DNA from 3 places in the Enterobacter adelaidei genome. Region 1 is predicted to be linked to each of the others. Evidence: predicted binding sites of a transcription regulator. Region 1 holds the regulator's gene; each other region holds the start of a gene.
What was found. The regulator sigma-54, encoded in region 1, starts transcription at its own class of promoters, with help from an activator protein. The targets are predictions, from matches to a motif close to GTTGGCACANNTTTCGCTNT.
Positions count from the first base shown of each region.

Region 2: a site for sigma-54 is predicted at 7,090-7,109, ahead of hypA (hydrogenase maturation nickel metallochaperone HypA). Genes of this name have one in related genera too.
Region 3: a site for sigma-54 is predicted at 4,495-4,514, ahead of AAHF05_RS13455 (branched-chain amino acid ABC transporter substrate-binding protein). Genes of this name have one in related genera too.

Region 1 is NZ_CP154353.1:4,116,824-4,127,335, forward strand. Features, by position in the region: gene mlaD (outer membrane lipid asymmetry maintenance protein MlaD) at 1-176, opposite strand, end outside; gene mlaE (lipid asymmetry maintenance ABC transporter permease subunit MlaE) at 181-963, opposite strand; gene mlaF (phospholipid ABC transporter ATP-binding protein MlaF) at 971-1,783, opposite strand; gene AAHF05_RS20030 (calcium/sodium antiporter) at 2,011-2,988, shown strand; gene kdsD (arabinose-5-phosphate isomerase KdsD) at 3,002-3,988, shown strand; gene kdsC (3-deoxy-manno-octulosonate-8-phosphatase KdsC) at 4,003-4,569, shown strand; gene lptC (LPS export ABC transporter periplasmic protein LptC) at 4,566-5,141, shown strand; gene lptA (lipopolysaccharide ABC transporter substrate-binding protein LptA) at 5,110-5,664, shown strand; gene lptB (LPS export ABC transporter ATP-binding protein) at 5,671-6,396, shown strand; gene rpoN (RNA polymerase factor sigma-54) at 6,444-7,877, shown strand; gene hpf (ribosome hibernation promoting factor) at 7,900-8,187, shown strand; gene ptsN (PTS IIA-like nitrogen regulatory protein PtsN) at 8,270-8,761, shown strand; gene rapZ (RNase adapter RapZ) at 8,807-9,661, shown strand; gene npr (PTS phosphocarrier protein NPr) at 9,658-9,930, shown strand; gene mtgA (monofunctional biosynthetic peptidoglycan transglycosylase) at 9,970-10,512, opposite strand, start outside.
Region 2 is NZ_CP154353.1:3,645,722-3,656,233, forward strand. Features, by position in the region: gene AAHF05_RS17730 (formate hydrogenlyase maturation HycH family protein) at 1-6, opposite strand, end outside; gene AAHF05_RS17735 (NADH-quinone oxidoreductase subunit B family protein) at 3-770, opposite strand; gene AAHF05_RS17740 (formate hydrogenlyase complex iron-sulfur subunit) at 770-1,312, opposite strand; gene hycE (formate hydrogenlyase subunit HycE) at 1,322-3,031, opposite strand; gene AAHF05_RS17750 (respiratory chain complex I subunit 1 family protein) at 3,047-3,970, opposite strand; gene hycC (formate hydrogenlyase subunit 3) at 3,972-5,786, opposite strand; gene AAHF05_RS17760 (4Fe-4S dicluster domain-containing protein) at 5,783-6,391, opposite strand; gene hycA (formate hydrogenlyase regulator HycA) at 6,462-6,926, opposite strand; gene hypA (hydrogenase maturation nickel metallochaperone HypA) at 7,137-7,487, shown strand; gene hypB (hydrogenase nickel incorporation protein HypB) at 7,491-8,354, shown strand; gene AAHF05_RS17780 (HypC/HybG/HupF family hydrogenase formation chaperone) at 8,345-8,617, shown strand; gene hypD (hydrogenase formation protein HypD) at 8,621-9,742, shown strand; gene hypE (hydrogenase expression/formation protein HypE) at 9,739-10,512, shown strand, end outside.
Region 3 is NZ_CP154353.1:2,760,058-2,770,569, forward strand. Features, by position in the region: gene AAHF05_RS13425 (anaerobic C4-dicarboxylate transporter) at 1-535, shown strand, start outside; gene AAHF05_RS13430 (DUF2766 family protein) at 578-829, opposite strand; gene yecR (YecR family lipoprotein) at 1,061-1,399, shown strand; gene ftnA (non-heme ferritin) at 1,602-2,099, shown strand; gene tyrP (tyrosine transporter TyrP) at 2,347-3,558, shown strand; gene AAHF05_RS13450 (YecA family protein) at 3,592-4,260, opposite strand; gene AAHF05_RS13455 (branched-chain amino acid ABC transporter substrate-binding protein) at 4,686-5,807, shown strand; gene AAHF05_RS13460 (branched-chain amino acid ABC transporter permease LivH) at 5,908-6,822, shown strand; gene livM (high-affinity branched-chain amino acid ABC transporter permease LivM) at 6,833-8,107, shown strand; gene AAHF05_RS13470 (ATP-binding cassette domain-containing protein) at 8,104-8,979, shown strand; gene AAHF05_RS13475 (ABC transporter ATP-binding protein) at 8,976-9,692, shown strand; gene AAHF05_RS13480 (hypothetical protein) at 9,818-9,985, opposite strand; gene AAHF05_RS13485 (CHAP domain-containing protein) at 10,164-10,512, shown strand, end outside.

The DNA of each region.
Region 1 (10,512 bases):
CGTACCGGTGAACGCGCCTTCAACCCGCCGATATTATCGAAGGTGGCATAAATACGATATGTCGGCTCGGTGCGGACAGATGTGATATCAGCCGCTCGCAGGCAGATAAACAGCGCCGCCAGCAGTGCCAGTAACAGGAACACGCCGACCCAAATTTCATTTTTTCTCGTTTGCATGAACTCAATTCCCAAACATCAGTGCGGTGAGCACAAAATCCAGACCCAGTACGGCCAGCGACGAATGTACGACTGTACGCGTTGTTGCACGGCTAATGCCCGCCGACGTCGGGATGGCATCGTAACCATTGAACAATGCAATCCAGGTGACCGTAATAGCAAAGACCACGCTTTTAATCAGACAGTTGACCAGATCCATTCGCAGATCAATGGCGTCTTGCATGGCAGACCAGAAGAAACCGGCATCAATGCCTTTCCAGTGGACGCCAACCAGCGAGCCGCCCCAGATACCCACGGCGACAAACAGAATAGTCAGTAACGGTAACGAAATCACCCCAGCCCAGAAACGCGGCGAGATCACGCGACGCAGCGGATCAACCGCCATCATCTCCATGCTGGAAAGCTGCTCGGTCGCACGCATCAGGCCAATTTCAGCCGTTAATGCCGACCCCGCGCGCCCAGCGAACAACAGTGCCGCCACAACCGGCCCCAGTTCACGCAGCAGTGAGAGTGCCACCAGCATCCCGAGGCTGGTTTCTGCACTGTAGGTTGTCAGAACAAGGTAGCCCTGAAGCCCAAGCACCATACCGATAAACAGCCCGGAAACAATGATGATGAGCATCGACAGCACGCCGACATTATAGAGCTGACGCACCAGCAACGGTGCGTGCTTGCGGAATTCCGGCTTGCCGACCAGCGCGTTGAATAACATCAATCCGGCGCGCCCGAACGTCCTGATGGTTTTTATGCCACGGTGTCCGAGAGCGGCCAACGCATTTAACAGCATGAGTGGCTTAACTCCCTATTCCCAGTAAATCGTCACGATAGTCGCCCGCCGGGTAGCGGAACGGCACAGGGCCATCTGCAATACCGTCAAGGAACTGCCGCACGCGCGGATCGCAATTTTCCTGCAGCGCCTGAGCGCTACCGTGTGCGACGATCTTTTTGTCCGCCACGATATAGGCGTAATCGGCAATGCTCAATACTTCCGGTACATCGTGAGAAACCACGATACAGGTAACGCCGAGCGCGCTGTTCAGCTCAGAGATGAGCTTCACCAGCACACCCATCGTGATAGGATCCTGTCCGACAAACGGTTCGTCGAACATGATTAAATCAGGTTCTAGTGCAATGGCTCGCGCCAGTGCAGCGCGTCGCGCCATCCCACCGGACAGTTCCGAAGGCATCAGTTTTGCAGCACCTCGCAAACCGACGGCTTCAAGCTTCATCATCACCGTGCTTTTCAGCAGCTCAGGCGGCAGGCTGGTATGCTCGCGCAGCGGATAGGCCACGTTATCAAAGACGTTCATGTCGGTGAACAGAGCCCCCGACTGAAAGAGCATGCTCATGCGTTTACGGACAGTATACAGGCGCGAGCGCGACATCTCCGGGATGTTTTCGCCATCAAAGAGGATTTCACCGCTATCCGGTGGGATCTGCCCACCAATGAGGCGCAGCAGGGTCGTTTTACCGATCCCGGACGGCCCCATGATGGCAGTGATCTTGCCACGCGGTACGGTCAACGAAATATCATCAAATATCAATCGGTTAGCGCGAGAAAAACTCACACCGCGAACATCGACTAAATTCGCCATCGTTTGGCTCATTTATTGTTCCTTTCTTACCCTGCTCACATTAAGGCATGCAGCCTGAATCAGCCCCAAACTCAGCATTTTTACAGAATAATAGCCGTTGAGGTTAGCGAAAGCTGGCATTTGTTTTACTTTTCCGGCGCATAAAGTCAAAATTAGGAATTCGTTACGCCTCAGACAGTATGCAGTCCAGCCATTCCCGCGCGATGGACCGACGAGTATACCTGAAGAAAGGACTTTTGATGCTTTTAGCAACAGCACTGTTAATAATTGGTTTACTTTTGGTGGTCTACAGTGCTGACCGTTTAGTGTTTGCTGCATCTATCCTGTGTCGTCTGACTGGCGTACCGCCTGTTGTCATCGGGATGACCGTTGTCAGTGTTGGAACGTCGCTTCCTGAAATCATCGTCTCTGTTTCAGCATCGCTGCATGGTCAGGTAGACCTGGCTATTGGCACCGCGATTGGCTCGAACATCGTCAATATATTACTGATTTTAGGCCTGGCGGCACTCCTCCATCCATTTCGCGTGCATTCCGATGTTCTGCGCCGTGAATTGCCGCTAATGTTAATCGTAAGCCTGCTGGCAGGATGCGTATTTTATGATGGCGTACTGAGCTACAGCGACGGTATTTTCTTGCTGGCGCTGGCCGTCATCTGGCTGCTGTATAGTGTTAAAATCGCCCGCCAGGCTGAAAAGCTGGGTCAGGACAGCCTGACGCGGGAGCAGGTTGCCGAACTCCCCCGGGAGGGCACGCTGCCTGTAGCACTACTTTGGCTTGGCGTCGCGCTGATCATCATGCCAATGGCAACGCGCATGGTCGTCGACAACGCGACAGTGCTGGCGAACTATTTTGCCATCAGTGAACTGACCATTGGCCTGACGGTCATTGCCATCGGTACCAGTCTGCCGGAGCTGGCCACGGCCATTGCGGGAGCACGTAAAGGTGAAGATGACATTGCCATTGGCAATATCATCGGTTCCAACATTTTTAATATCGCGATTGTGATGGGCCTGCCGGCCCTGATCGCGCCCGGGCCTTTTAACCCGCTGGCGTTCTCACGCGATTACGGTGTGATGTTGCTGGTCAGCGTGATATTTGCCCTGCTCTGCTGGCGGCGGCAACGCCAGATCGGCAAAGGCGCAGGGGCGCTGCTGACGGGTGGATTTATCGTATGGATGGCGATGCTGTACTGGCTCTCGCCTCTTCTCTCTGGGTAAACGGAAACGCATTATGTCGCAAATAGAATTGCAGCCGGGTTTTGACTTTCAGAAAGCAGGCAAAGACGTTCTGGAGATTGAACGTGAAGGTCTGGCGCAGTTAGATCAGTACATTAATCAGGATTTTAGTCGGGCATGTGAGAAGATATTCTACTGTGCCGGCAAAGTCGTGGTAATGGGGATGGGCAAGTCAGGTCATATTGGCCGCAAAATGGCCGCGACGTTTGCCAGCACCGGAACCTCTTCTTTCTTTGTCCACCCGGGGGAAGCCGCACACGGTGACCTGGGAATGGTCACGCCGCAAGATATCGTCATCGCGCTGTCAAACTCCGGTGAATCCAATGAGATCCTGGCGCTGATCCCGGTACTGAAGCGACTGCAGGTCCCACTCATTTGCATGACCAGTCGCCCGGAAAGTAGCATGGCGCGGGCGGCCGATATTCACCTGTGCGTTAAGGTTCCCAAAGAAGCCTGCCCTCTGGGCCTGGCTCCGACCTCCAGCACCACCGCTGCACTGGTCATGGGTGATGCGCTTGCCGTGGCCCTGCTGGAAGCCCGTGGCTTCACGCCTGAGGATTTCGCCCTGTCTCACCCTGGCGGTGCGCTTGGGCGCAAGCTGCTTCTGCGGGTCAACGATATTATGCACACCGGGGATGAAATCCCTCACGTCAGTAAAGCGGCCTCCCTGCGCGATGCGCTGCTGGAAATCACCCGCAAGAATCTGGGTATGACGGTCGTGTGCGATGATCTGATGAAAATTCAGGGGATCTTCACCGATGGGGACCTGCGTCGCGTGTTTGATATGGGTGTAGATGTCCGCACACTTGGTATTGCCGATGTGATGACACCTGGCGGCATCCGCGTTCGCCCGGGTACGCTGGCAGTGGATGTGCTGAACCTGATGCAGTCCCGTCATATCACCTCCGTTATGGTTGCCGATGGCGACCAGTTGCTGGGTGTGGTACATATGCATGATCTGCTGCGCGCAGGCGTAGTGTAATGAAGGATAAGACAATGAGTAATGCGGGTGCATCCCTTGCAACCTGTTATGGTCCGGTCAGTACCCATATGATGGCGAAGGCAGAAAAGATTCGCCTGCTCATCCTGGATGTGGATGGGGTCCTCTCCGATGGCCTGATTTACATGGGCAATAATGGTGAAGAGCTGAAAGCGTTTAACGTTCGCGACGGTTACGGTATCCGCTGTGCCCTCACCTCGGGTATCGAGGTTGCGATCATCACCGGGCGAAAAGCTAAACTGGTAGAAGATCGCTGTGAGACGCTGGGCATTACCCATCTGTATCAGGGACAATCCGATAAGATGGCGGCGTTCAATGATTTAGTGGGTAAACTGGCAATCGCACCGGAAAACGTAGCTTATGTCGGGGATGACCTGATTGACTGGCCCGTGATGACTGAAGTTGGGCTGAGTATCGCTGTTGCCGATGCGCATCCGCTGTTGCTCCCACGCGCTGACTACGTTACCCACATCAATGGCGGCCGCGGTGCCGTACGTGAAGTCTGCGATCTGCTTCTGCTGGCGCAAGGCAAGCTTGATGAGGCCAAAGGGCAATCAATATGAGTAAAACCAGACGTTGGGTTATCATTCTGCTTTCGCTTGTCGCACTGGTATTGATTGGCGTGAATATTGCCGATCGCGACGATACGCAAACGGAAGTGATCAACAATAACGATCCAACCTATAAAAGCGATCACAGCGACACCGTGGTCTACAGCCCGGAAGGGGCACTGAACTATCGCCTGATTGCCCAGCATGTTGAATATTTTTCAGATGACGGTATTTCGTGGTTTACCCAACCTGTCATGACGACGTTTGATAAGGACAAAGTCCCGACGTGGTCAATCAAGTCAGACCGGGCAAAACTGACAAATGACCGTATGCTTTATCTATATGGCCACGTTGAAGTCAACGCTCTGACGCCTGACTCGCAACTGCGAAAAATTACGACGGATAATGCCCAGATCAACCTGGTGACCCAGGATGTGACGTCGCAGGATCTGGTCACACTGTATGGCACAACATTTAATTCCAGCGGTTTAAGAATGCGCGGGAACTTACGCAGCAAAAACGCCGAGCTGATTGAAAAGGTTAGAACCTCCTATGAAATTCAAAACAAACAAACTCAGCCTTAAAGTAATTATCGCCAGTGCGATGCTGGCGACCAGTCTCCCCGCGCTTGCTGTAACGGGCGATACCGACCAGCCGATCCATATCGAGTCAGACACGCAGTCTCTTGATATGCAGGGTAACGTCGTCACCTTTACGGGTAATGTCGTCATGACCCAGGGCACCATCAAAATCAACGCCGACAAAGTGGTCGTTACCCGTCCGGGTGGTGAGCAGGGCAAAGAGATTATTGATGGCTACGGCAACCCGGCAACCTTCTACCAGATGCAGGACAACGGCAAGCCGGTGAAGGGCCACGCCACGCACATGCACTATGAGCTGGCGAAGGATCTGGTCATCCTGACGGGTAATGCCTATCTGGAACAGCTGGACAGCAATATTACCGGCGACCAGATCACCTATCTGGTGAAAGAGCAAAAAATGCAGGCCTCCAGTGAGAAAGGCAAACGCGTAACCACCGTGCTGGTTCCGTCGCAGCTGCAGGACAAAGGTAAAGGCCAGGCCCCGGCACAGAAGAAGAGTAACTAATTCGTTATGGCAACATTAACTGCAAAAAATCTCGCGAAGGCCTATAAGGGCCGCCGTGTCGTAGAAGATGTCAGTCTGACCGTCAACTCCGGCGAAATTGTTGGCCTGCTTGGCCCTAACGGTGCGGGTAAAACCACCACGTTTTACATGGTCGTTGGCATTGTGCCGCGCGATGCCGGCAACATTGTTATTGACGATGAAGACATCAGCCTTCTGCCGTTGCACGCTCGCGCGCGTCGCGGAATCGGCTATCTGCCGCAGGAAGCCTCTATTTTCCGTCGTCTTAGCGTTTACGATAACCTGATGGCGGTTCTACAAATTCGTAACGACCTGACCAGCGAACAGCGACAGGATCGTGCCAACGAGCTGATGGAAGAATTCCACATTGAGCACCTGCGTGACAGCCTCGGTCAGGCGCTCTCCGGGGGTGAACGTCGCCGCGTTGAAATCGCGCGTGCGCTGGCCGCAAACCCGAAATTTATCCTTCTGGATGAACCGTTTGCGGGCGTTGACCCCATCTCCGTTATCGACATTAAACGTATCATTGAACACCTGCGCGACAGCGGGCTTGGCGTACTGATCACTGACCACAACGTGCGTGAAACGCTGGCCGTGTGTGAACGCGCCTATATTGTGAGCCAGGGCAATCTGATCGCCCACGGTACGCCGCAGCAGATCCTCGAAGATGATCATGTTAAGCGCGTCTATCTTGGGGAAGACTTCAGACTCTGATAGGGTAGAGGTAACGTAACGCCGAACCGGAGAAAAATGCTCTGAACATGAAGCAAGGTTTGCAATTAAGGCTCAGCCAACAACTGGCGATGACGCCGCAGCTACAGCAGGCAATTCGCCTGTTGCAACTGTCCACGTTAGAACTCCAGCAGGAGCTCCAGCAGGCGCTGGACAGCAATCCGCTGCTGGAACAAACCGATCTTCATGACGAGGTAGATACCCAGCAGTCGCAGGATACAGAAGCGCTCGATACCGCTGATGCACTCGAACAAAAAGAGATGCCGGACGAGCTTCCGCTGGATGCCAGCTGGGATGAAATCTACACCGCCGGAACCCCTTCCGGTACGCGTGCAGACTACCAGGATGATGAGCTACCGGTCTATCAGGGTGAAACCACCCAGTCGCTACAGGATTATCTGATGTGGCAGGTGGAACTGACCCCCTTCTCCGATACCGACCGCGCGATTGCCACGTCAATTGTCGATGCCGTTGACGACACGGGCTATTTAACCGTCACGCTGGACGATATTCTGGAAAGCATGGGCGACGACGAGATAGAGCTTGAGGAAGTTGAAGCCGTTCTGAAGCGTATCCAGCGTTTCGATCCGGTCGGTGTGGCGGCAAAAGATCTACGCGACTGCCTGCTGATCCAGCTTTCTCAGTTCAGCAAAGAGACGCCATGGATTGATGAGGCGCGCGTTATCATTAGCGATCATCTGGATCTGTTGGCTAACCACGATTTCCGCACCCTGATGCGCGTCACACGCCTGAAAGAAGAGGTGCTGAAAGAAGCGGTGAATCTGATCCAGTCGCTCGATCCACGCCCCGGACAGTCGATCCAGACCAGCGAACCCGAGTACGTGATCCCGGATGTGCTGGTCAGAAAACACAATGGCCGCTGGGTCGTTGAACTGAACTCTGACAGCATCCCTCGCCTGCAAATCAACCAGCAGTATGCCTCCATGTGCACCAGCGCACGAAACGACTCTGACAACCAATATATTCGTAGCAATCTGCAGGAAGCACGATGGTTGATCAAAAGTCTGGAGAGCCGAAATGATACGCTGCTCCGCGTCAGCCGCTGTATTGTCGAACAGCAGCAGGCTTTCTTTGAGCAGGGTGAAGAGTATATGAAACCGATGGTACTGGCAGATATTGCCCAGGCCGTCGAGATGCATGAATCAACCATTTCCCGCGTCACCACGCAGAAGTATCTGCACAGTCCACGCGGTATTTTTGAGCTTAAGTATTTCTTCTCCAGTCATGTGAATACCGAGGGCGGCGGTGAAGCGTCGTCAACGGCAATTCGCGCACTGGTGAAGAAGTTGATCGCCGCGGAGAACCCCGCGAAGCCACTGAGTGACAGTAAGTTAACCACCATGCTGTCCGACCAGGGTATTATGGTGGCACGTCGTACTGTTGCGAAGTATCGAGAGTCTTTATCCATTCCGCCGTCCAACCAGCGTAAACAGCTGGTTTGACACAACCGATAAGGAAGACACTATGCAGCTCAACATCACTGGACAAAACGTCGAAATTACTGAGGCTTTACGCGACTTCGTGAACGCGAAGTTTGCAAAACTCGAGCAGTATTTCGAAAGGATCAATCAGGTCTATATTGTGTTGAAAGTGGAGAAAGTGACTCATATCTCGGATGCAACCCTGCACGTCAACGGGGGTGAACTCCATGCCAGTGCGGAAGGGCAAGACATGTATGCGGCTATCGACGGCTTGATTGATAAGCTTGCGCGACAGCTTAATAAACATAAAGATAAACTGAAACAACACTAATTGTCCGGGCAGTTAACGGGTGCAGGACGGCCTGTTGTGAAACACAACGGGCCATTTGTACAGTTAGCGCTTAGGTGAAATTATGATGAACAACGATTCCGCTCTTCAACTGAGCAATGTCCTTAACCAGGAATGTACCCGCAGTGCAGTTCACTGCCAGAGCAAAAAGCGTGCGCTGGAGATCATCAGTGAACTGGCCGCAAAACAGCTGGGCCTGCCGCCGCAGGTAGTGTTCGAAGCTATCCTGACCCGTGAAAAGATGGGCAGTACCGGCATCGGCAATGGCATCGCGATCCCGCATGGCAAACTGGAAGAAGACACCTTGCGTGCCGTCGGTGTGTTTGTGCAACTGGAAACCCCTATCGCCTTCGATGCCATTGATAACCAGCCCGTCGATCTCCTCTTCGCGCTGCTGGTGCCTGCTGACCAGACGAAAACCCACCTGCATACGCTTTCTCTGGTCGCAAAACGCCTGGCTGATAAAACCATTTGCCGTCGACTGCGCTCAGCCCAAAGTGATGAAGAGCTCTATCAAATTATCACTGAAGCAGAAGGCAATCAGGATGATGCATAACCAGGAGATGGCTTTCACATCTGTTGTCCTGAGGAGAAACGGAACATGGTACTGATGATTGTCAGTGGCCGTTCAGGGTCGGGGAAATCCGTTGCTCTGCGCGCGCTGGAAGACATGGGTTTTTACTGCGTAGATAACCTGCCGGTCGTGTTGTTACCCGATCTGGCTCGGACGCTTGCGGAAAGACAAACCTCTGCCGCCGTCAGTATCGACGTTCGTAATATGCCTGAATCGCCAGAAATTTTTGAGCAGGCGATGAGTAACCTGCCTGAGGAATTCTCACCTCAGTTGCTGTTCCTGGATGCAGATCGTAATACCCTGATCCGCCGCTACAGCGATACCCGCCGTCTGCATCCGCTTTCCAGTAAGAACCTCTCTCTGGAGAGCGCTATCGACGAAGAGAGCGATCTGCTGGAGCCGCTTCGTTCTCGTGCTGACCTGATCGTCGACACCTCTGAGATGTCCGTTCATGAGCTGGCGGAAATGCTGCGTACCCGTTTGTTGGGCAAGCGCGAGCGTGAACTGACGATGGTGTTCGAGTCCTTCGGCTTTAAGCACGGTATCCCCATTGATGCGGATTATGTTTTCGACGTGCGTTTCCTGCCGAACCCGCACTGGGATCCGAAACTGCGTCCAATGACAGGTCTGGATAAACCCGTCGCGGCCTTCCTCGACCGACACACAGAAGTTCACAATTTTATCTACCAGACGCGAAGCTACCTTGAGCTATGGTTACCTATGCTGGAAACAAACAATCGTAGCTACCTGACAGTGGCGATTGGCTGTACCGGCGGTAAACATCGTTCGGTCTACATCGCCGAACAGCTGGCCGATTATTTCCGTTCACGCGGAAAGAACGTTCAGTCCCGTCATCGCACGCTGGAAAAACGTAAAACATGACCGTAAAACAAACTGTTGAGATCACCAATAAGCTGGGCATGCACGCACGCCCGGCGATGAAGCTGTTTGAGCTGATGCAGGGGTTCGATGCAGAAGTTCTGCTGCGTAATGATGAAGGCACAGAAGCGGAAGCGAACAGCGTGATCGCACTGCTGATGCTGGACTCAGCCAAAGGACGCCAGATTGAAGTAGAAGCCACCGGCCCCCAGGAAGAGGAAGCGCTGGCGGCGGTGATTGCGCTGTTTAACGCCGGTTTTGACGAAGACTAACGTTCGTCCCTTCGGCGGGTGGCGCTGTGCTTACCCGCCCTACATGAGATTATTACGCTGCATAAAACCCTCCCCGCCCAGTTGATTCATCTGGCGCATAATCCACGCCTGTCGGCTTCGCACGTAGCCTGATGGGGCACTGGCTTTAAAACGGATGGGATTAGGTAAAACAGCGGCCAATAGCGCAGCTTCTGACATACTTAGACGGCTTGCAGGCTTATTGAAATAACGCTGTGCAGCGGCTTCCACACCAAATACGCCGTCGCCAAACTCAGCGATATTGAGATAGACGGTCAGAATGCGTCTTTTACTCCAGACCGTTTCCATCCCCAGGGTCAACCCCGCTTCCAGCCCTTTTCGCACCCAGCTTCGACCATCCCATAAAAAAAGATTTTTGGCCGTCTGCTGCGACAACGTTGATGCGCCGCGCACGCGGTTTTCGTGGCGTTCGTTATGAGCAAGCGCCTTCTCAATGGCCGCCACGTCGAACCCCCAGTGCTCCGGGAATTTCTGATCCTCTGCCGCGATGACTGCCAGCCCCATGAACGGTGAAATCACGTCCATGCTTACCCAGTCGGAATG
Region 2 (10,512 bases), 470 kb from region 1:
ACTCATCGGATACGCGCCTCTTCCACGATGTTGTTCAGGTTTGCCACAATCTCATTCAAACGCGGATCGTTCTCCGCCTCCAGCCAGCGTGCCACCTGATGCTCACCCTGGCTCAGCAGACGCAGGTAATCGTCGGCAATCTGGCGACCATAGCGGTAGCCCGCCAGTTTGCGCGCCGTGCGATCGACCTTCACCCGCAGTGGCTGCACCATGTCCGGGTGCAGGATAGTCGCAGGCTGGTTATCAAGCTCCCCAGGTTCACGAGCATGAATTTTCTGCTCCAGCAGGCCAAGCGCCATGGCAAAACCGTACAGCGTTGCGGCAGGTGTCGGCGGGCAGCCCGGAATGTAAACATCCACCGGCACGATTTTGTCGGTGCCACCCCAGACGCAATACAGATCGTGGAAAATGCCACCGCTGTTGCCACAGGCTCCGTACGAGATACAGATTTTCGGGTCAGGCGCAGATTGCCAGGCGCGCAGCGCAGGCGAGCGCATGGCGCGGGTGACGGCGCCGGTAAACAGCAAAATGTCGGCATGGCGCGGAGACGGTACAACTTTGATGCCGAAACGCTCGGCGTCAAACAACGGCGACAGGGTGGCGAAGATCTCAATCTCGCAGCCGTTGCAGCCGCCGCAGTCCACGCGGTAGACATAGGCCGAGCGTTTGATTTTTTTCAGCAGCGACGCCTTCATGCTGGCGATGGATTCATCCACCGTCATCGGCACCGGAATGCCGTTATCGTCACGCGGGCCCAGTAGGTTTTCCATCAGCTGGCCTCTCTCATATGGCGGGTAATATCAATGCGGTCGGACGGTAGCAGGCACTTCTGGCGCTTACACTCCGGGCAGGTTTCAAAGCTTTCACGATGATGTTCTGCGCGAGCGTCTCCGTTGTGCTGCAACAGCGCGATGGCATAGTCGATCTCTTTTTGCACGGCGAATGGACGCTTGCAGACGCGACAGTTACACAGTTCAAAGCGCGACTGCTGCAGGAAATCTTCTTTCTTCCATACCGCCAGCTCATATTCCTGTGACAAGCGGATTGCGACAGTCGGGCAGACCTCTTCGCAGCGGCCACAGAAGATGCAGCGCCCGAGGTTAAACTGCCAGGCCAGTTCACCGGTTTTGAGGTCCGTTTCCACAGTCAGGGCATTCGACGGACAGGCGTTTACACAGGCCGCGCAGCCGATGCACTGCTGCGGATTGTGCTCCGGCTTACCGCGAAAGTTTTTATTCACCGGCATCGGCTCCAGCGGATAACTGCTGGTTACCGCGCCGGTTTTGATGACTTTTTTAATAAAGGTAAACATGACGAGTCCTTATTTCAGCGGCGAGTTCTTACGCTCAATGCTGTAGCGCTCAAGTTCTTTGTACGGCACCACCTGGCTTTTCTTCTTGCGCACATCCACCACCGTCATACGGTCGGTACAGGAGTAGCACGGATCAAGGCTGCCGATGATCAGCGGCGCGTCGGAAACCGTGTTTCCACGCAGCATATAGCGCAGGGTTGGCCAGTTGGCGTAGGTTGCCGCACGGCAGCGCCAGCGGTAGAGCTTCTGGTTGTCGCCGGTCATGCTCCAGTGGATATCATCCCCACGTGGCGCTTCGGCGAACCCCAGCGCGAAGCGGTTTGGAATGTAGGTGAAACCTTCAACCATCAGCGGGCCACCCGGCAGATTATCCAGACCGAAGTCGATCATGTTCAGGGCGGTGAACACCTCATTGATGCGCACTTTGAGGCGAGAGATCACGTCGCAGCCCTGCTCGCTGTGCACGGTCATCGGCAGCAGGCCATAACCGACGAACGGGTGATCGGCGCGGGTATCGCGGGCATGGCCACTGGCGCGCACCATCGGACCCACGTTGCTGAAATCACGGGCGATTTCAGGGTCAAGACGACCAATCCCGACGGTACGCTGCTCGATGTTTGGCGTGCTGAGCAGCATATCCACCAGCTCCTGCACATCGCGACGCATCTGCTGCGCCAGCTGGCGGGTCTGGATCATGTCGTCTTTCAGCAGGTCACGGCGGATCCCGCCGATCAGGTTCAGACCGTAGGTTTTACGTGCGCCGGTGAGGATCTCCGCCATCTTCATCGACGCTTCACGCACGCGGAAGAACTGCATAAACCCGGAGTCAAAACCGACGAAGTGGCAGGCCAGGCCGAGGTTCAGCAGATGTGAGTGCAGGCGCTCCACCTCCAGCAGTATGGCGCGGATCATCTGCGCGCGCTCTGGCACCACAATTCCCATGCCATTCTCCACCGAGGTGGTGTAGGCGGTGCTGTGGGCGAAGCCGCAAATACCGCACACGCGGTCAGAGAGGAACGTGACTTCGTTGTAGCCCATGCGGGTCTCCGCCAGCTTCTCCATCCCGCGATGGACGTAAAACAGGCGGTAGTCGGCGTCGATAATGTTCTCGCCGTCGACAAACAGGCGGAAGTGGCCCGGTTCATCGGAAGTCACGTGCAGCGGACCAATCGGCACCACGTTGTTCTTTTTACTGCCCAGCTCGTTAATAAACTCGTAGGTTTCGCTGTCGGTGGTCGGGGCCGGACGCTGGCGGTAGTCCATGCTGTCTTTACGCAGCGGATAGAGTTCGTCCGGCCAGTCGTCCGGCAGCACCAGGCGACGTTCATCCGGCAGGCCTACAGGCACCAGCCCGTACATGTCGCGCACTTCACGTTCGCCCCAGACGGCGGCGGGCACGCGCGGCGTGACGGACGGATACTCCGGTTTGTTTGGGTCCACTTCAACGCGTACGGTGAGCCAGCACTTCTCGAACTGCTCCATCGACATCACGTAGTACACCGCATAGTTGCCACACAGCTGGCGCTCGTCGTTGCCGAACAGCACCGACAGCCAGCCGCCCTGCTGGTAATAGAGAAACTCCACCACTTCCGGCAAATAGTTCACCTTAACGGTGACGGTGATCTGGTCTTTGGTTTGCCAGGACTCCTCCAGCACGACGCCAGGGAAAGCCTGATGTAACGCGGCGAGATACTGCTGACCTTTCTTTTCTTCAGACATAAAAACTCTCTTTAATCACGCCACCAGCAAGGAGACGAACGCTAAAAATGCGAAACCAAAACCGGCCCAGGTGATGCGCGATGTCGCGACAAAGCGCAGACGCGCCATGCTGTTTTCAAACAGGGCAATCACCAACACGCCGACCAGAAGTTTGAGCGCCGCAACGACCACGGCCAGCACCAGACTACTCACCGAGAAATGCGTCATCTGTCCCCACGGGAAGAAGACACCGACAAACATCTGCAGCACCACCAGCTGTTTGAGGCTGATGCCCCACTTCAGCACCGCAAAGCCATAGCCGCTGTACTCCGTCAGCGGCCCTTCCTGCAGCTCCTGCTCCGCTTCCGCGAGATCGAACGGCAGTTTGCCCATCTCAATAAAGGTGGCAAACGCGCAGGCACACAGCGCCAGAACCAGCGGAATGGAACGGGCCAACGGCCAGTGATAAACGGTGTTAGTGATAAAACTGATGTGGGTAGAGCCTGCAACCTGCGCCGCCACCCAGAGCCCCAGCAGCAGGATCGGCTCGACGAGCACGCCGAGCATCGCCTCACGGCTGGCGCCAAGACCGGTAAACGGACTCCCCGTGTCCAGGCCCGCAATCGCAAAGAAGAAACGGGCGATAGCGAAGAGATAGATAAGCGTGATCAAATCACCCAGTACCGACAACGGTGAACCCACCGTCACCACCGGCAGCGCGGTGGCGATGGTGAGCATCACGCCCACCATCACAAACGGTGTCAGGCGGAAGACCCAGCCTGCAGCATCCGGGGCCACGCTCTGGCGAGTGAGCAATTTGAAGAGATCGCGGTACTCCTGCAGCACGCCAGGCCCGCGACGGTTGTGCATTCGGGCGCGCGCCACGCGGCTCACCCCGGAAAGCAGCGGCGCAACGGCGAATAACACCAGCGCCTGAAGTAGTGCCAGTAACAAACTCATGTCAGGCTCCTCGTGAAATCACAATCACTACCAGCACCGCCAGCTCGATAACGGCCAGACGGCGGAACAGCGCAGGCACGGCAGCGCTCTGCCAGCCAGGGATCCAGGCCACCGGGTTCAACCAGTGGCGAAGCTTCAGCACGGCAGCAAAGTTCTCTTTCACCGGCATGGCAAAGCCGTGGGCGGTGATCACCATTGATTGTTCATGTTCATAACCGCAGGCCCACGCCGCACCGCGCGAGCGGGAGGCGAGTCGGTCGCGCTTGAAGAACAGCATCAGAATGAATGGCAGCAGCGGCGCGGCAATCAGCAGCAGCGCAATCATCGGCTGAGAAACGGTGGTATTCGCCACGGTCAGCGGCAGCGGAATAGCGCTTCCCAGCAGCGGCAACAGCCACGGCGCAGCGACGCCGCCCGCGATGCAGCACAGCGCCAGCGCAACCACGCTCCCCCCCATCAACACCGGTGCACAGCAGGCATTTTCAGCTTCGCGGGTGCGCGGCGCGCCGAGGAAGGTGACGCCGTAGACTTTCGCCATACACATCACCGCCAGCGCCCCGGTAATCGCCAGCCCGACCGCCAGAAGCGGCCCCAGCAGACGGGCGATAAACGCGTCGCTCTGGCCGAGCGCGAAGAAGGACTGATAGATCACCCACTCCCCGGCAAAGCCGTTGAGCGGCGGCAGCGCCGCCATCGCCATCAGACCGACCAGCATCGCCAGTGAAATCACGGGCATCTTTTTGCCAATGCCGCCAAGCTTTTCGATATCGCGATGGCCAGTGCGGAACCAGACGCTCCCCGCGCCCAGGAACAGCGTGCTTTTAAACAGGCTATGGTTAATCAGGTGATAGAGACCGCCGATAAAACCGGCGGCAATCAGCGCCGGTTGATTGAGCGCTAACCCGGTCACGCCCGCGCCAATACCGAGCAGGATGATGCCGATATTTTCCAGCGTGTGGTACGCCAGAAGACGCTGGATATTATGCTCCATCAGGGCGTACAGACCGCCGACGAACGCGGTGATCATCCCGGCGATCAGCAGCACGACGCCCCACCACAGCGGAGGCTGGCCGCCGGTCAGCGTAATCGCCAAAATGCCGAACAGACCGACCTTCATCACCACCACAGAAAACAGCGCGGCAGCAGGTGCGGAGGCATTCGCATGCGCCTGCGGCACCCAGCCGTGCAGCGGGATGATCCCGGCGAGCAGGCCAAAGCCAATAACGCCCAGCAGCCAGACGTCATTCCCCAGCGGATGACCGTTGAGTGCGGAGAAGTCCAGCGTGCCGAAGCGCTGCCACACCAGCCAGCAGGCCAGCGCCAGCAGCAGCGTCCCGAGACGGCCCAGCGCAAACCACAGTTTGCCGGAGGCGCTGCAGCCCGTCAGGAAGACACCACACAACGCCATGATTTCCGCCATCACCACCAGCGCCCCGAGGTTACTGGCAATAACGGTACAGACCGCCGTTGCCAGCAGCAGGTTAATCAGCAGGCCGTTGGCTTTAATATTCTGATGGCGGTGCCAGTCAATATTGAACAGACTGATAAACAGACCGCACAGGCCAAACGTCACCAGCCAGATGGCATTTAGCGGCGTAATCTCCACGGTGTGGCGAATCAGCGGCATCATGGCCTCTACGGATTGACCACCGAGCAGGACGACACCGCCCGCCGCCAGCGTCATCAGGCTACCGACCGCCCCGCCGATTCCGGCGATCCAGCCGCTCAGGGTTTTATGCAAAGAGAAGATCAGCGCCAGTACTGCGGCGGCGGTAAAGTACGCCACGGCGCTGTTGATCATGGTTATGGCGTTCATTTCACCTCCTCATTAAGCGCCTGCAGAAGCGAAAGATCGCCAAAATCGCTATTGATGGTCAGCTCACGTTTACGCTTGCTGGTGCGGGCGATATCGCGGATGTTAACCAGAATCAGCGCTTTGGTCGGGCAGGTGCGTACGCACGCTGGACCTTGCTCATCAAAGCTGCACAGGTCGCATTTCACCGCGACGGCACGAATGCCGGGGACCCAGTCAAGCAGCGTACTTACCTTCGCGGGGGCCGGGGGCGCAGGAGGGGCTTTCGGCGTGTTGGCATTAGCCGGAATATGCAGCGGGCGGCTGCCGGAAAATTCAATCGCGCCGAACGGGCAGGCAATTCCGCACAGCTTGCAGCTCACGCACAGGCTTTCGTTCAGCTGGACAGCGCCATCAACGCGAGTGATGGCATTCACAGGGCAAACACCCGCGCAAGGGGCATCTTCACAGTGATGACAGAGCTGCGGGGCAGACTCCTTTTCATTACGCATGATGTGCAGACGCGGCATGGACTGCACCCCATGCAGGCGATGCGTTTCCGAACACGCCGCCTCACAGGTTCGACAGCCAATACAGACCGTCGAGTCAGCAATTACAAAACGGTTCACCGGGTTATCCTCTGGTGATAGTCATTTTTGACGAAAAACTGTCTTGTCGACATTTCTCGACACGTAAGAGTCAGGCCACATTCGCTGAGGCATGCCCATCCATCAACTGCGCCAGATTGACCGGGAGATCGTGTTCAACGGCGGCGTATAAACCGTCATAAACTGGCGCGATTTTTTCCAGATAGTGCTCCAGCACCTGCTGGCGATCGCGGTTACTGACGTGACCATCCACCATGCCGTCTACCATCAGCTGTGCCTTCCCAATACACTGTTTTTCACCGTCTTTTGTCTCGAGGTAGTACTCGATGGTGTGGCTGTTGAAGTTATCCGCCAGGGTAACGTTGATGGTGAAATGGCCGAAGAGGACAAAGCGCATATCACCTTGTGCCGCGCAGCTCATTGCGTGGTGAAGACGTGCTTTCGACAGGGTGATGCCCTGAACCAGAGAGTTGCAGTACAGGTGCCACTGGTCCTGTAATTGCTGATGGCGCTGCGCGATGTAATCCGCTTTTTCGCTGATTTCCCAAATAGTCATAAAAGGTATCCGGTTAATGGAGATAGCGGCTGTTAAGCAGATTCCATGCCAGTTTTTATTTTATTGATTTTAAAGAAATTAAAATAATAGACACCTGTCAACTCCGCGGTGTCGACGTGTCATTTCGACAGCGTTGACATCGTCACCCCTTAACAAAAATCAAGCTGGCATTGTTATTGCATTACCGGGGCAATTCATTGAGGAGGCGTCATGCACGAAATCACCCTCTGCCAGCGGGCTCTGGAGCTTATCGAACAGCAGGCAGTGCAAAACCACGCGAAACGCGTCACCGGTGTCTGGCTGAAAGTCGGGGCATTTTCCTGTGTCGAGACCAGCGCCCTGAATTTCTGTTTTGAGCTGGTTTGTCGCGGCACGCTGGCGGAAGGCTGCGAACTCCATATTGAAGAGCAGCAGGCAGAGTGCTGGTGTGAACAATGTCAGCAGTACATCACCCTGCTCTCATCGAAGGTTCAGCGCTGTCCGCAATGCCAGAGTGCCGGGCTGCGCATCGTGGCGGATGACGGCATGCAGATCCAACGACTCGAAATCGAGAAGGAGTAAATTATGTGTAGCACCTGCGGTTGCGGCGAAGGCAACCTGTATATAGAAGGGGATGAACACCGTCCTCACTCCGCGTTTCGCTCCGCGCCCTTTTCACCCGCCCCGCGCCCTGCATCGGCATTAACCGGTATCACTTTCGCTCCTCAACAATCTGACGCGGGTGACCTGCATTACGGTCACGGTGAAGCGGGGACACATGCGCCGGGCATCAGCCAGCGCCAGATGCTGGAAGTCGAAATCAACGTGCTGGACAAAAATAACCAGATCGCCGCCCGCAACCGTGCCCGTTTTGCTACCCGCAAACAGTTGGTGCTGAATCTGGTCTCCAGCCCCGGTTCCGGCAAAACCACGCTGCTGACAGAGACCCTCAAACGCCTGAATGCGCGCGTCTCCTGCGCGGTGATCGAAGGCGATCAGCAGACTGTCAACGACGCCGCCCGTATTCGCAAAACCGGCACGCCTGCCATTCAGGTCAATACAGGCAAAGGCTGCCACCTGGATGCGCAGATGATTGCCGACGCCACCCCACGTCTGCCACTGGCAGATAACGGTATCCTGTTTATTGAAAACGTCGGCAACCTGGTTTGCCCGGCGAGCTTTGACCTCGGTGAACGGCATAAAGTGGCCGTGCTTTCGGTGACCGAAGGCGAAGACAAGCCGCTGAAATACCCGCATATGTTTGCCGCCGCGTCCATCATGCTGCTGAACAAGGTCGACCTGCTGCCATACCTGAATTTTGATGTGGATAAGTGCCTGGCGTATGCCCGTGAAGTCAACCCGGACATTAGTATCCTGCTGGTGTCCGCCACGCGCGGTGACGGTATGGAAAACTGGTTGAACTGGCTGGAGAGCGAACGATGTGCATAGGCGTACCGGGACAAATTCACGCCATTGACGAGAATCAGGCCAGAGTGGATGTGTGTGGATTATTGCGCGATGTAGACCTGACGCTGGTCGGCAGTGTTGATGAAACTGGCGCTTCACGCCTCGGCCAGTGGGTGCTGGTGCACGTGGGCTTTGCCATGAGCGTGATTAACGAAGCGGAAGCGCGCGACACGCTCGATGCGCTGCAAAATATGTTTGATGTGGAGCCTGACGTGGGCGCTCTGCTGTACGGCGAGGAGCGATAGCAGATGCGTTACGTTGATGAATACCGCGCGCCAGAACAGGTGATGCAGCTTATCGAACACCTGAAAATGCGAGCGGCGCTACTGGACTACAGCGCAGCAAAACCACTGCGCATTATGGAAGTGTGCGGTGGTCATACCCATGCCATCTTCAAATTTGGTCTCGACCAGCTTCTGCCAGAGAACATCGAGTTTATTCACGGCCCTGGCTGTCCGGTGTGTGTTCTGCCGATGGGACGTATCGACAGCTGTATCGAAATCGCCAGCCAGCCCGACGTCATTTTTTGCACCTTTGGCGACGCGATGCGTGTGCCAGGGAAAAATGGCTCACTATTGCAGGCTAAAGCGCGTGGAGCGGACATCCGGATCGTCTACTCGCCGATGGATGCCCTGACGCTGGCAGCGGATAACCCCACCCGTAAAATCGTGTTTTTCGGTCTGGGTTTTGAAACCACCATGCCGGCCACGGCAATCACGCTACAGCAGGCCAGAGCCCGCAACATCAAGAACTTTTTCTTTTTCTGCCAGCACATTACGCTCATCCCCACGCTGCGTAGCCTGCTGGAAGAACCGGGTAACGGCATTGACGCTTTCCTGGCACCAGGCCATGTCAGCATGGTCATCGGTACAGACGCCTACAGTTTTATCGCTGAACAGTACAATCGTCCATTAGTGGTGGCTGGTTTCGAACCTCTTGATCTACTGCAAGGCGTGACCATGCTGGTTGAGCAGAAAATAGCAGCCCTGAGTACGGTGGAAAATCAGTACCGCCGCGTCGTGCCTGACGCAGGCAATACACGCGCTCAGCAAGCCATTGCGGAGGTGTTTAGCGTCGAAGGCGACAGTGAATGGCGCGGCCTGGGACTGATTGCCGAATCCGGCGTGCGTCTGACGCCTGCGTATCAATCATTCGATGCTGAAGCGCATTTCCATCCGCAACCACAACAGGTTTGCGACGATCCCCGGTCTCGCTGCGGCGAGGTCCTCACGGGCAAATGCAAACCTCACCAATGCCCGTTATTTGGCAACACCTGTAACCCGCAAACGGCGTTTGGCGCGCTGATGGTCTCCTCAGAAGGAGCCTGTGCCGCGTGGTATCAGTATCGCAATCAGGAGTGTGAAGCATGAGCACGGTGGAAATGGCGCATGGCAGCGGTGGGCAGGCAATGCAGCAGCTGATTAGCCGGCTGTTTATGGAGGCGTTTAATAACCCCTGGCTCGCTGAGCAGGAAGATCAGGCGCGCATTGACCTGGCAACCCTCACCGCGCAAGGCGACAGACTGGCGTTCTCCACCGACAGCTATGTGATTGACCCGTTGTTCTTCCCGGGCGGCGATATCGGTAAGCTCGCCATCTGCGGCACAGCAAACGACGTCGCTGTCAGCGGTGCCGTTCCACGCTACCTCTCCTGCGGATTTATCCTTGAAGAAGGTTTAGCGCTGGAGACGCTTACAACAGTGGTTAACAGTATGGCGAAGACCGCGCGGGAGGCCGGGATTGCCATCGTCACAGGTGATACCAAAGTGGTGCAGCGCGGCGCAGCCGACAAGCTGTTCATCAACACCGCCGGCATGGGGGCTATCCCTGCCGATATTCACTGGGGGGCACAACAGCTTAACGTCGGCGACGTGCTTCTCGTGACAGGAACGCTGGGCTGTCATGGAGCGACTATCCTTAACCTGCGCGAAGGTTTAGGGCTGGATGGCGAACTGTGTAGCGACTGCGCGGTGCTCACCCCGCTTATTCAGACACTGCGTACCATTCCGGGCGTAAAAGCCCTTCGCGACGCCACCCGTGGCGGCGTGAATGCCGTGGTACATGAGTTCGCGGCAAGCTGCGGGTGGGGTATTGAACTTAGCGAGCGTAGTCTGCCCGTTAAGCCTGCCGTTCGCGGCCTG
Region 3 (10,512 bases), 1.4 Mb from region 1:
GTCGATGAACCTTGTCATTCAGATGATGATGTTAATTGCAGGCGCCGTAATGCTGATGGCCTGCAAGGTCAATGCCTCTGCTATTTCTAACGGTGCGGTATTCAAAGCCGGAATGGTGGCGATCTTCTCGGTGTTCGGCGTGGCGTGGATGAGTGATACCTTTTTCCAGGCGCATCTTGACGAGTTAAAACTGGCGCTGGAAGGCGTTGTGAAAAGCCACCCGTGGACGTATGCCATTGTACTGTTTCTGGTGTCGAAGCTGGTGAACAGCCAGGCCGCAGCGCTGACGGCCGTTGCGCCCATGGGCCTGATGTTGGGTATTGAGCCGAAAATGCTGATCGCCTTTTTCCCGGCGTCATACGGGTATTTTGTCCTGCCGACCTATCCAAGTGATTTGGCCTGTATCGGTTTTGACCGTTCAGGCACGACCCGCATCGGCAAATTTATCATCAACCACAGCTTTATTCTGCCAGGGCTGATTGGTGTAAGTTGTGCGTGCGCGGCAAGCTACCTGCTGGTCCAGACGTTCTTCTGATGGCATTGAAGGGCGACAAATACTGTCGCCCATTTCCACTCTTCAGTGAGACTCACTCTGCGGCGTGAATCGCAGCTCAATCAGCGCAATGGCTTTTTGGATGGCACGAAGCGTAACCGGATCAGCCGCTGCCGGATGACTGGCGAAATCAATGTTTTTCAGCTGAGTTGACATCTTCTCGCGCACTTCAACCGGCGCAATAACGTCCAGGACATCAAGAATTTGTTTGATAACCAGCTGACAGGCGACAACGTCAGAGACCAGTTCCTGCTCGGCACTCAGGTTTTGAGACATGGGGGCTTTCTCCTTATTTAAAGGCCGCCATAGTAGCAAAACGCAGGCTCTTTTATCTCCCCTTCGTCACGTACAGGTACAAAAAAACCGCCAATATTAAATGTACCGGATGCGGATTACATTCAATTCCATCCCGTTGCAAAGAGAGAGGGCAGATTGTCCGGCTATTCCAGGCATTGCAGCAGACATCTGCAGGTACGATAACGTATTTCCATCCATTCAGAGCGAACCATGAAAAGAGTCATCGTAGCTGGCACGATCCTGCTGCTCGCGGGGTGTAGCATTAACCGCCAGGCTGAGGTCAGTAGTCTCGACGCGCCCAACGGCATAGTCCGCCTCGACTACGGCCAGGCGGCGCTACAAAATGCGTATTCTGATGAGTATGTGAATAACGGTACGGCGGCAAAAGCGTGTCAGAGCATGGGGTATGCCACCGCCTCTGCCTATGGCCAGCCCATCAAAACCTGCACGCTGATTAGCGGCTCTCTGTGTCTGAACGAGAGCGTGACTATCCAGTATAAATGTATGGGTTTTGCCGTTAACCCTAAGTCAAATAATCCGTGGTATTAATCAGGACTGCCAGTGTTTGCTGGCAGTTTATTTCATTACGAACAAAAATAATTCTCATTAATAAATATAAAAATCGTCAATGCGTTTTATTCCCATTCGTATTTTAAATAAAGAAATAAAAATTTTACGTTTTGCAAATAATTAAATAACAAATTATAGTATCGCTCATTGTGAATCAGAAATAATAACCGGGAGCGCCACTATGCTGAAAACTGAAATGATCGACAAGCTCAATGCACAAATGAACCTTGAGCTTTTTTCGTCCCTGCTCTACCAGCAGATGAGCGCCTGGTGCAGCTACCACAGTTTCGAAGGCGCGGCTGCGTTTTTGCGTCGTCACGCTCAGGAAGAGATGACCCATATGCAACGTCTGTTTGATTATCTGACAGATACCGGCGCCCTGCCGCGCATTGAAACCGTGACATCCCCTTTTGCTGAATATAATTCTCTCGATGAACTGTTCCGCGCAACCTACGAGCACGAACAATTAATCACACAGAAGATTAACGAACTGGTTCATGCGGCGATGACCAGCCAGGATTATCCAACCTTTAACTTCCTGCAATGGTATGTTGCTGAACAGCACGAAGAAGAGAAGCTGTTTAAATCCGTCCTGGATAAATTATCTCTGGTGGGTAAATCTGGCGAAGGTCTTTACTTTATTGATAAAGAACTTTCTACCCTCGATACGCAAAACTAATTCCAGCGCGGTGCCGAAAATCGGCGCCGCGTTTTTTACTTACATTCCCTGCATCAAAACCCTCATTGTATTTCCTGTTCCCCTTATTAACGTTACGTCTGGATGACGCCCCATGCATGATCGCAGAGCGCTCGATCTCGTAAATATTTCATTACACTACTTGTAACGGTGATTTGACGAGTTACCGCTTTTCCCTTACTCTGCGCCGCAGATTTTGTCGCGATTACGAATCGTTGTAGAGGAAAGCGTGAAAAACAGAACCCTGGGAAGTATTTTTATCGTCGCCGGAACGACGATTGGAGCAGGAATGCTGGCAATGCCCCTGGCAGCCGCAGGCGTGGGGTTTGGGATGACCTTGCTGCTACTTGGTATGCTCTGGGCGTTAATGTGCTACACCGCACTGTTGTTGCTTGAGGTTTATCAGCATGTGCCAGCCGACACCGGTCTGGGTTCTCTTGCAGCACGCTATCTGGGACGCTACGGTCAGTGGATAACCGGCTTTAGCATGATGTTCCTGATGTACGCTCTGACTGCCGCCTATATCAGCGGTGCCGGGGAGCTCATCGCCTCCAGCGTCAATGACTGGTTCGGCTCCGATATTACCCCGGCAACCGGCGCCATTTTCTTTGCACTCATCGGCGGGGGTGTGGTCTGCGTGGGGACGTCGCTGGTCGATCTGTTTAACCGTTTTCTGTTCAGCGCCAAAATTCTGTTCCTGATTGTGATGCTGGTACTGCTCGCGCCGCATGTACACAAGGTCAACCTGCTGACGCTGCCGCTGGAAAAAGGGCTGGCGCTTTCCGCGATCCCGGTCATTTTCACTTCGTTTGGTTTTCACGGCAGCGTGCCGAGCATTGTCAGCTATATGAACGGCGATATTCGCAAGCTGCGCCGTGTCTTTGTTATCGGCAGCGCGATCCCCCTGATTGCCTATATTTTCTGGCAACTGGTGACGCTGGGCAGCATTGACTCTTCGACCTTTATTGGACTGATGGCGCAACACGCTGGCCTGAATGGTTTTCTGCTGGCACTGCGCGAGGTTGTGACCTCTCCACATGTGGAACTGGCGGTACACCTGTTTGCCGACCTGGCACTGGCCACGTCGTTCCTGGGCGTGGCGCTGGGCCTGTTTGATTACCTGGCTGACCTGTTCCAGCGTCGCAATACCGCGGCTGGCCGGTTGCAGACGGGCGCAATTACCTTCCTGCCACCGCTGGCCTTTGCGCTGTTTTACCCGCGCGGGTTTGTGATGGCGCTGGGTTACGCGGGGGTGGCACTGTCGATCCTTGCCCTGTTGCTCCCTTCCCTGCTGGCATGGAAGAGCCGTCAGCAACATCCTCAGCAAGGGTATCGCGTGGCGGGGGGAAAACCGCTGCTGTGTATCGTGTTTGGCTGTGGCGTGGTGATTATTCTGGTGCAGGTTTTGATTGCAGCGGGAATGCTGTCTGAAGTGGGGTAACTAAAAAAGGGGCTATCATCAGCCCCTTTTTTATCAGTGCAAACAGCAGCTCTTAAACTTCTTCCCGCTGCCGCAAGGACACGGATCGTTACGCCCGACCTTCGCCCCATTCACAATCGGCTTCTTCGCTTCCGGTTGCTGCGGGTTGTTCACCCAATAATTGTACAAACGCAGTGCCGCAGGCTGGATGCTTTCAATGCTGGCTTTATATTCCTCTTCTGTCAGCGCATCCAGTTTCTCACTGTTCTCTTCCGTACCGTGCAGCGCAATCACATCCAGATCGGCCTTTAGATCTTCCGGCAAGGCAGACCAGTCCGTCAGCGCCACGCCGCGCATGTAGCCGTAGCACCACTCTTCCACAACGGTATAGCTTTCACCGTCCACGTCGTTGTAACCAAACATCGGTTCAAACTGATCCGGGTATTCGCTCAGGCGCTCGGCGATATCGTTCATATGCTTAAAGCAGAGATCGATAAAACGGTTCATCTCACGATCGTTTTTCCAGCGTGGAATGTATTTCTCGCCACCCCACACCGCCACCAGCCAGGTATCGGGCTCGACGACAACGGGGCCAGAAAGCACTGCGGTAAGCATGCCGTCCAGTTCGGAGACGTCAATCACGGACGCATCGTCGTGACCGTAAGACATTAATGTCTCTTCAAGCCACTCCATTTCGCTTTCATTCAATGGGCCTTCAGTCATCGCTGACACTCCTGATAAAAAGGAAAGGATCCTACCACATATCGCACACCTTTCCGGGTTGAAGTTTAGGTCTTTATTGCTGCAAAAACGTGCAAATCGTGACTCCTGCACAACTTATGGGCTTTATTGTTAACGATATGTGATCTCCGCTGTAATTTCTTCTCCTCCCGCAAGGCGACATAACACGGGGCTCTATACTCAAACATGTCGCAAACCCATCAATGGGTTAACCATTCTGGCAACGTTTTTGCTTAATGTTCTTCGCGCGAAGTTGCGCATGGAAACCTCGCCGTATCACGCAGGATGCAGTCTGGATCTTGTTCGTTTAGTGCATTTTGTTCTTGCTCGTGTTTTGGACTGGCTGCGCCGTCGGGCGTTTGGGTATACGCCGTGGTGCAAAAACCTCTTTGCTAAGGAACATAATAATGTCGCTGAAATTTATCAGAACGCCTCTTTCTCTTGTGTTGGCCGGTTGCCTGGTGACCGCATTTTCCGCCCAGGCAGATATTGTGATTGGTGTCGCCGGACCGTTCACAGGCCCCAATGCCACCTATGGCGATCAGTACTGGCACGGCGCAACGCAAGCCGCTGAAGACATTAATGCTGCTGGCGGCATTAACGGGGAGAAGATCAAACTGGTTCAGGGGGATGACGCCTGCGAGCCGAAACAGGCTGTGGCTGTTGCTAACCGTCTGGTGGACCAGGATAAAGTCAACGCCGTGGTCGGCCACTTCTGCTCCTCTTCCACCATGCCCGCCTCCGAGGTTTACAGCGATGCGGGGATTATTGCCATCACTCCCGGCTCGACCAACCCGCTGATTACTGAACGCGGTATGAGCGACATGTTCCGCATGTGCGGACGCGATGACCAGCAGGGCCAGGTCGCCAGCGACTTCATCATCGACAAGCTGAAAGCCAAACGTGTGGTGATCATTCACGATAAAGATACTTATGGTCAGGGTCTGGCTGACGCCACCAAAGCGGCGCTGGCGAAACGCGGGGTTCAGGATGTGATGTATGAGGGACTTTCGCGCGGTGAAAAAGACTTTAACGCGCTGGTGACGAAGATCGGTGCACAAAAACCGGACGTGGTGTTCTTCGGTGGCTGTCACCCGGAAGCCGGTCCGCTGGTTCGCCAGATGCGTGAACAGGGCGTGCAGGCGAAATTCTTCTCCGGCGACTGTATTGTCAACGAAGAGATGGTAACCGCCGCGGGCGGCCCGCAATACACCAACGGCATTTACATGACCTTCGGTAAAGATCCGCGCCTGATCCCGGACGGTAAAGCGGTTATCGAGAAATTCCGTGCCGGTAAATTCGAACCCGAAGGTTACACCCTCTATTCCTATGCCTCTGTACAGGCCATTGCTGCTGCCTTCAAAGCCACCGGTGGCAAGGACTCAGCCAAAGCCAGCGAGTGGCTGAAAGCCAATGCCGTCGACACGGTGATGGGCAAAAAAGCCTGGGACAGCAAAGGCGATCTGAAAGTGTCTGACTACGTGGTTTACCAGTGGGACGACAAAGGAAAATATAAGGAAGTGCAGTAACGGGACGGAATCACGCTCAACGCCGGCAGGCCAGCCTGTCGGCGCGTAATAAACATCAGGCTGCGTAAGTCGCGCAGCCTATAAAAACGAGCGCGCTAAGATGAGTACATTCTTCCTGCAACAGTTAATTAATGGCTTAACGCTGGGCTCCGTCTACGGCCTGATCGCCATCGGCTACACCATGGTGTACGGCATTATCGGCATGATTAATTTCGCCCACGGCGAAGTGTATATGATTTCCGCCTATCTCTGCGCCATTGGCCTGGCGCTGCTGTCATTCTTCGGCCTGCAGTCGTTCCCTCTGTTGATCCTCGGGACGCTGGTTTTCACTATTGTGGTGACCGGGGTTTACGGCTGGACCATCGAGCGAATTGCCTATAAGCCGCTGCGAAACTCCACACGCCTGGCGCCACTGATCTCCGCCATCGGGATGTCGCTTATTCTGCAAAACTACGCGCAGTTGAACCAGGGACCGCGCCAGCAAGGGGTTCCGACCATGCTGGATGGCGTTATTCGCCTGCATCTGGGGGAAGGGTTCGTTCAGATAACCTATACTAAAGTGTTTATTCTGGTCGCTTCATTTGCCGGCATGCTGGTCCTCACCTGGATAATCAACCATACCCGCCTGGGACGGATGTGCCGCGCGGTGCAACAGGACCGCAAAATGGCCTCCATTCTGGGGATAAACACCGACCGGATTATTTCGCTGGTCTTTGTCATCGGCGCGGCAATGGCGGGTCTGGCGGGTGTGCTCATCACCATGAATTACGGCACCTTTGATTTCTACGTCGGATTTGTCATTGGCATCAAAGCCTTTACCGCGGCGGTACTCGGCGGCATCGGTTCCCTGCCCGGGGCAATGCTCGGCGGACTTATTCTCGGCGTGGCGGAAGCCCAGTTCTCGGGCATGGTGAACTCGGACTATAAAGATGTGTTCTCGTTTGGGCTTCTGGTGATGATCCTTATTTTCCGTCCCCAGGGACTGCTTGGTCGCCCGATTGTGGCCAAAGTGTGAGGGAGCAACGATGACAAGCCACGGTTTTTCTCTCAAACGCTGCACTCTGGACGCCATTTTTTCCGGGCTGATTGCGCTGATTATCTTCGGTCCAATTGCGGGCGTGGTGCTGGACGGGTACAGCTTCAACTTTGCCGGACAAAGGCTGGCCTGGATGGTTGGCATAGTGATGCTGGGGCGCTTTCTGCTGAGCGCTTTCTTGGGTACTGCTACCGGAGCCCGTTTCCAGTCACGCTTTGAGGCCGATAGCGCGGGCGTGTATGTCCGCCCCCCGGAATACAAAAGCCGCATGCGCTGGATTATTCCTCTGGTGATTACCCTTGCGATTTGCTTCCCGTTTGTCGCCACCAAATATGTGCTGACCGTTGCCATTCTCGGGCTGATCTACGTGCTTCTTGGTCTGGGACTTAACATCGTCGTGGGTCTGGCCGGTCTGCTGGACCTGGGATATGTCGCGTTCTATGCCATCGGCGCTTATGGCCTGGCGCTGGGTTATGAGTATCTTGGGTTAGGCTTCTGGAGCATGCTACCGCTGGCGGCAATCATGGCCGCTGCCGCAGGTGCCCTGCTCGGTTTCCCGGTGCTGCGCATGCACGGTGACTATCTGGCCATTGTGACCCTCGGGTTTGGGGAGATCATTCGTCTGATCCTGAACAACTGGCTGACCTTCACCGGAGGGCCCAATGGTGTTTCAGCCCCTCCTCCTACCTTTTTCGGTCTGGAGTTTGGCCGTCGGGCTAAAGAAGGTGGAGTGCCCTTCCACGAATTTTTCCACCTGACCTACAACCCAAATATGAAATTTATATTCATCTATACGGTGCTGTTTCTGGTGGTGATGCTGGTGCTTTATATCAAGCACCGCCTGACGCGGATGCCAATTGGCCGGGCGTGGGAAGCACTGCGCGAAGACGAAATCGCCTGTCGCTCAATGGGCTTGAACCATGTTCTGGTCAAGCTTTCGGCCTTTACGCTCGGTGCGTCGACCGCCGGGATTGCCGGGGTATTCTTTGCGACTTATCAGGGCTTCGTGAATCCGACCTCATTTACGTTTTTTGAATCGGCACTGATCCTCGCCATCGTGGTGCTGGGCGGTATGGGCTCTACGCTTGGCGTCGTGCTGGCGGCCTTTGTGCTTACCGTCACGCCCGAGCTGCTGCGCAGTTTTGCCGAGTACCGGGTCCTGCTGTTTGGCATGCTGATGGTGGTGATGATGATCTGGCGTCCACGCGGTTTGATCCGCATAAACCGCAGCGGGTTTGCCGTGCGTAAGGGCGTTGCGCCATGAACGATATGATATTGCGCGTTGAACATCTGATGATGCACTTCGGTGGGATTAAGGCGCTAAACGATGTCAACCTGGACGTGCAGCGTGGCTCTATTACCGCCCTGATTGGGCCAAACGGTGCGGGGAAAACCACCGTGTTTAACTGCCTGACGGGCTTCTACAGAGCCTCTGGCGGCAACATTTTATTTAACACCCGCAGTAAAACGACCAACGTTATTCAGGTCCTCGGGCAAAAATTCCAGCCAGGTGACTGGATTAACCCCGCGCAGTTTGGGCAGCGTCTTTTCTACAAAATGTTTGGCGGAACCCACCTGGTCAACCGCGCCGGACTGGCGCGCACGTTTCAAAATATCCGGCTTTTTCGCGAAATGTCGGTCGTGGAAAACCTGCTGGTTGCACAGCATATGCGCGTTAACCGCAATCTTCTTGCCGGGATCTTAAATACGCCGGCATACCGCCGGGCGGAGAGTGATGCCCTAGACAGAGCCTTCTACTGGCTGGAAGTGGTTGATCTGGTGGAGTGCGCCAATCGCCTGGCGGGAGAGATGTCGTATGGGCAACAGCGGCGTCTGGAAATCGCGCGGGCAATGTGTACCGGGCCGGAGATGATCTGCCTGGATGAGCCCGCTGCCGGGCTAAACCCGGTAGAAACACATAAGCTGAGCAGCATAGTTCGTTTTCTGCGCGATCATCACGACATCACGGTGTTGTTGATCGAGCATGATATGGGGATGGTGATGGAGATTTCGGACGACATTATCGTGCTCGACCACGGCGATGTTATTGCCAGAGGAAAACCCGAGCAGATCCAGCATGATGAAAAGGTCATTGCCGCCTACCTGGGTACGGACGAAAGCGAGGTCACCTTATGAACGAACCGCTGCTGGCATTTCGCGAGGTGGACGTGTTTTACGGCGTCATTCAGGCGCTGAAGCAGGTCTCCCTCGAGGTCAATAAGGGTGAAACCGTAGCGCTGATTGGCGCAAACGGCGCGGGTAAATCGACACTACTGATGTCCATCTTTGGCCAGCCCCGTATCCGCAACGGACAGATCCTTTTTGGTGGTGAAGATATCAGCCATAAATCCACCCACTACGTCGCGTCCGGCGGCATTGCGCAGGCGCCGGAAGGCAGACGAATCTTCCCGGATATGACGGTTGAAGAAAACCTGCTGATGGGGACTATCCCCATCGGCAATCAATTTGCGACTGAAGATATGCAAATCATGTTTGACCTGTTTCCGCGCCTCAAAGAGCGTCGCAAGCAGCGCGCGATGACCATGTCCGGCGGTGAACAACAAATGCTGGCCATTGCCCGGGCGTTGATGAGTCGCCCGAAATTGCTGCTGCTGGATGAACCGAGTCTTGGGCTGGCACCCATTGTGGTAAAACAGATTTTCCAGACGCTGCGCGAGCTGGCCCGCAACGGCATGACGATTTTTCTGGTCGAGCAGAATGCGCACCATGCGCTGAAACTTTCTGACCGGGGATATGTGATGGTTAATGGCCAGATCCGCCTGAGCGGTAGCGGCGAAGAACTGCTGGGCAATCAGGAGGTGAGGAAAGCGTATTTAGGTGGGGTTTGATTCGATATTGATATGTATATAGAAATTACTTTCTATAAATAACAATAAGATATTCACGATATGTATAGCATGCAATGCCTTGAGAAGGTCTGGTTATGCTGATTTATTAGTCTCTGACGATCACGTCAAACTAACTGAAAAGGAGCTTTCAGCATGGCTATAACCCCAGCATCAGCACCCATACACCAGCGAATAAAACCACCAGCAAACATAACGGCGAGAATGCGCAGAGCCTCCGGCGGATTGGTAAACAGCATGACCAGTACATTCATCAGATTGTGTTTATAGGGCATTTTGTTTTGTCCATAAAAAAACCGCAATCTGCTGGCATCAGGTTAGGTTATTGTTTGATAGGCTTACATAAATTCTATGGATAGTGGTTAATACCGCCTCACTATTCATTACAAAAAAGCGCAACTTATCGGCGTAATGTTTCCCTTGTTATTCATTCAAATTACAGGGATAGAAATTATGTGGAATGCCCATAAAGCTGTAGTTTTTGCTCGCAACCACGCTGGACTGCATAGCCAGAAAAGATGCGCAGAATTCGTATCCAATGCCATTCGCGCTGGTGGCGCAAATCTGCATAACACGCATTACGCGAAAGACATGGAAAGCAATTTAATATTGGCTGGCTTTAGACAAGTTTACGGCGAACCGATCGAGGGGGATGTTGCTGTTATCCAGGCTACTGCGCATCATCAATACGGCCATGCATGCATTTATGACGGAAATGGCGTCTGGTACTCCGATTTTGTGCAGCGGACAATGTATCCAGGCCCGGAGTACAGAGAAGTAAAACCAGCGTACGCAACTTACA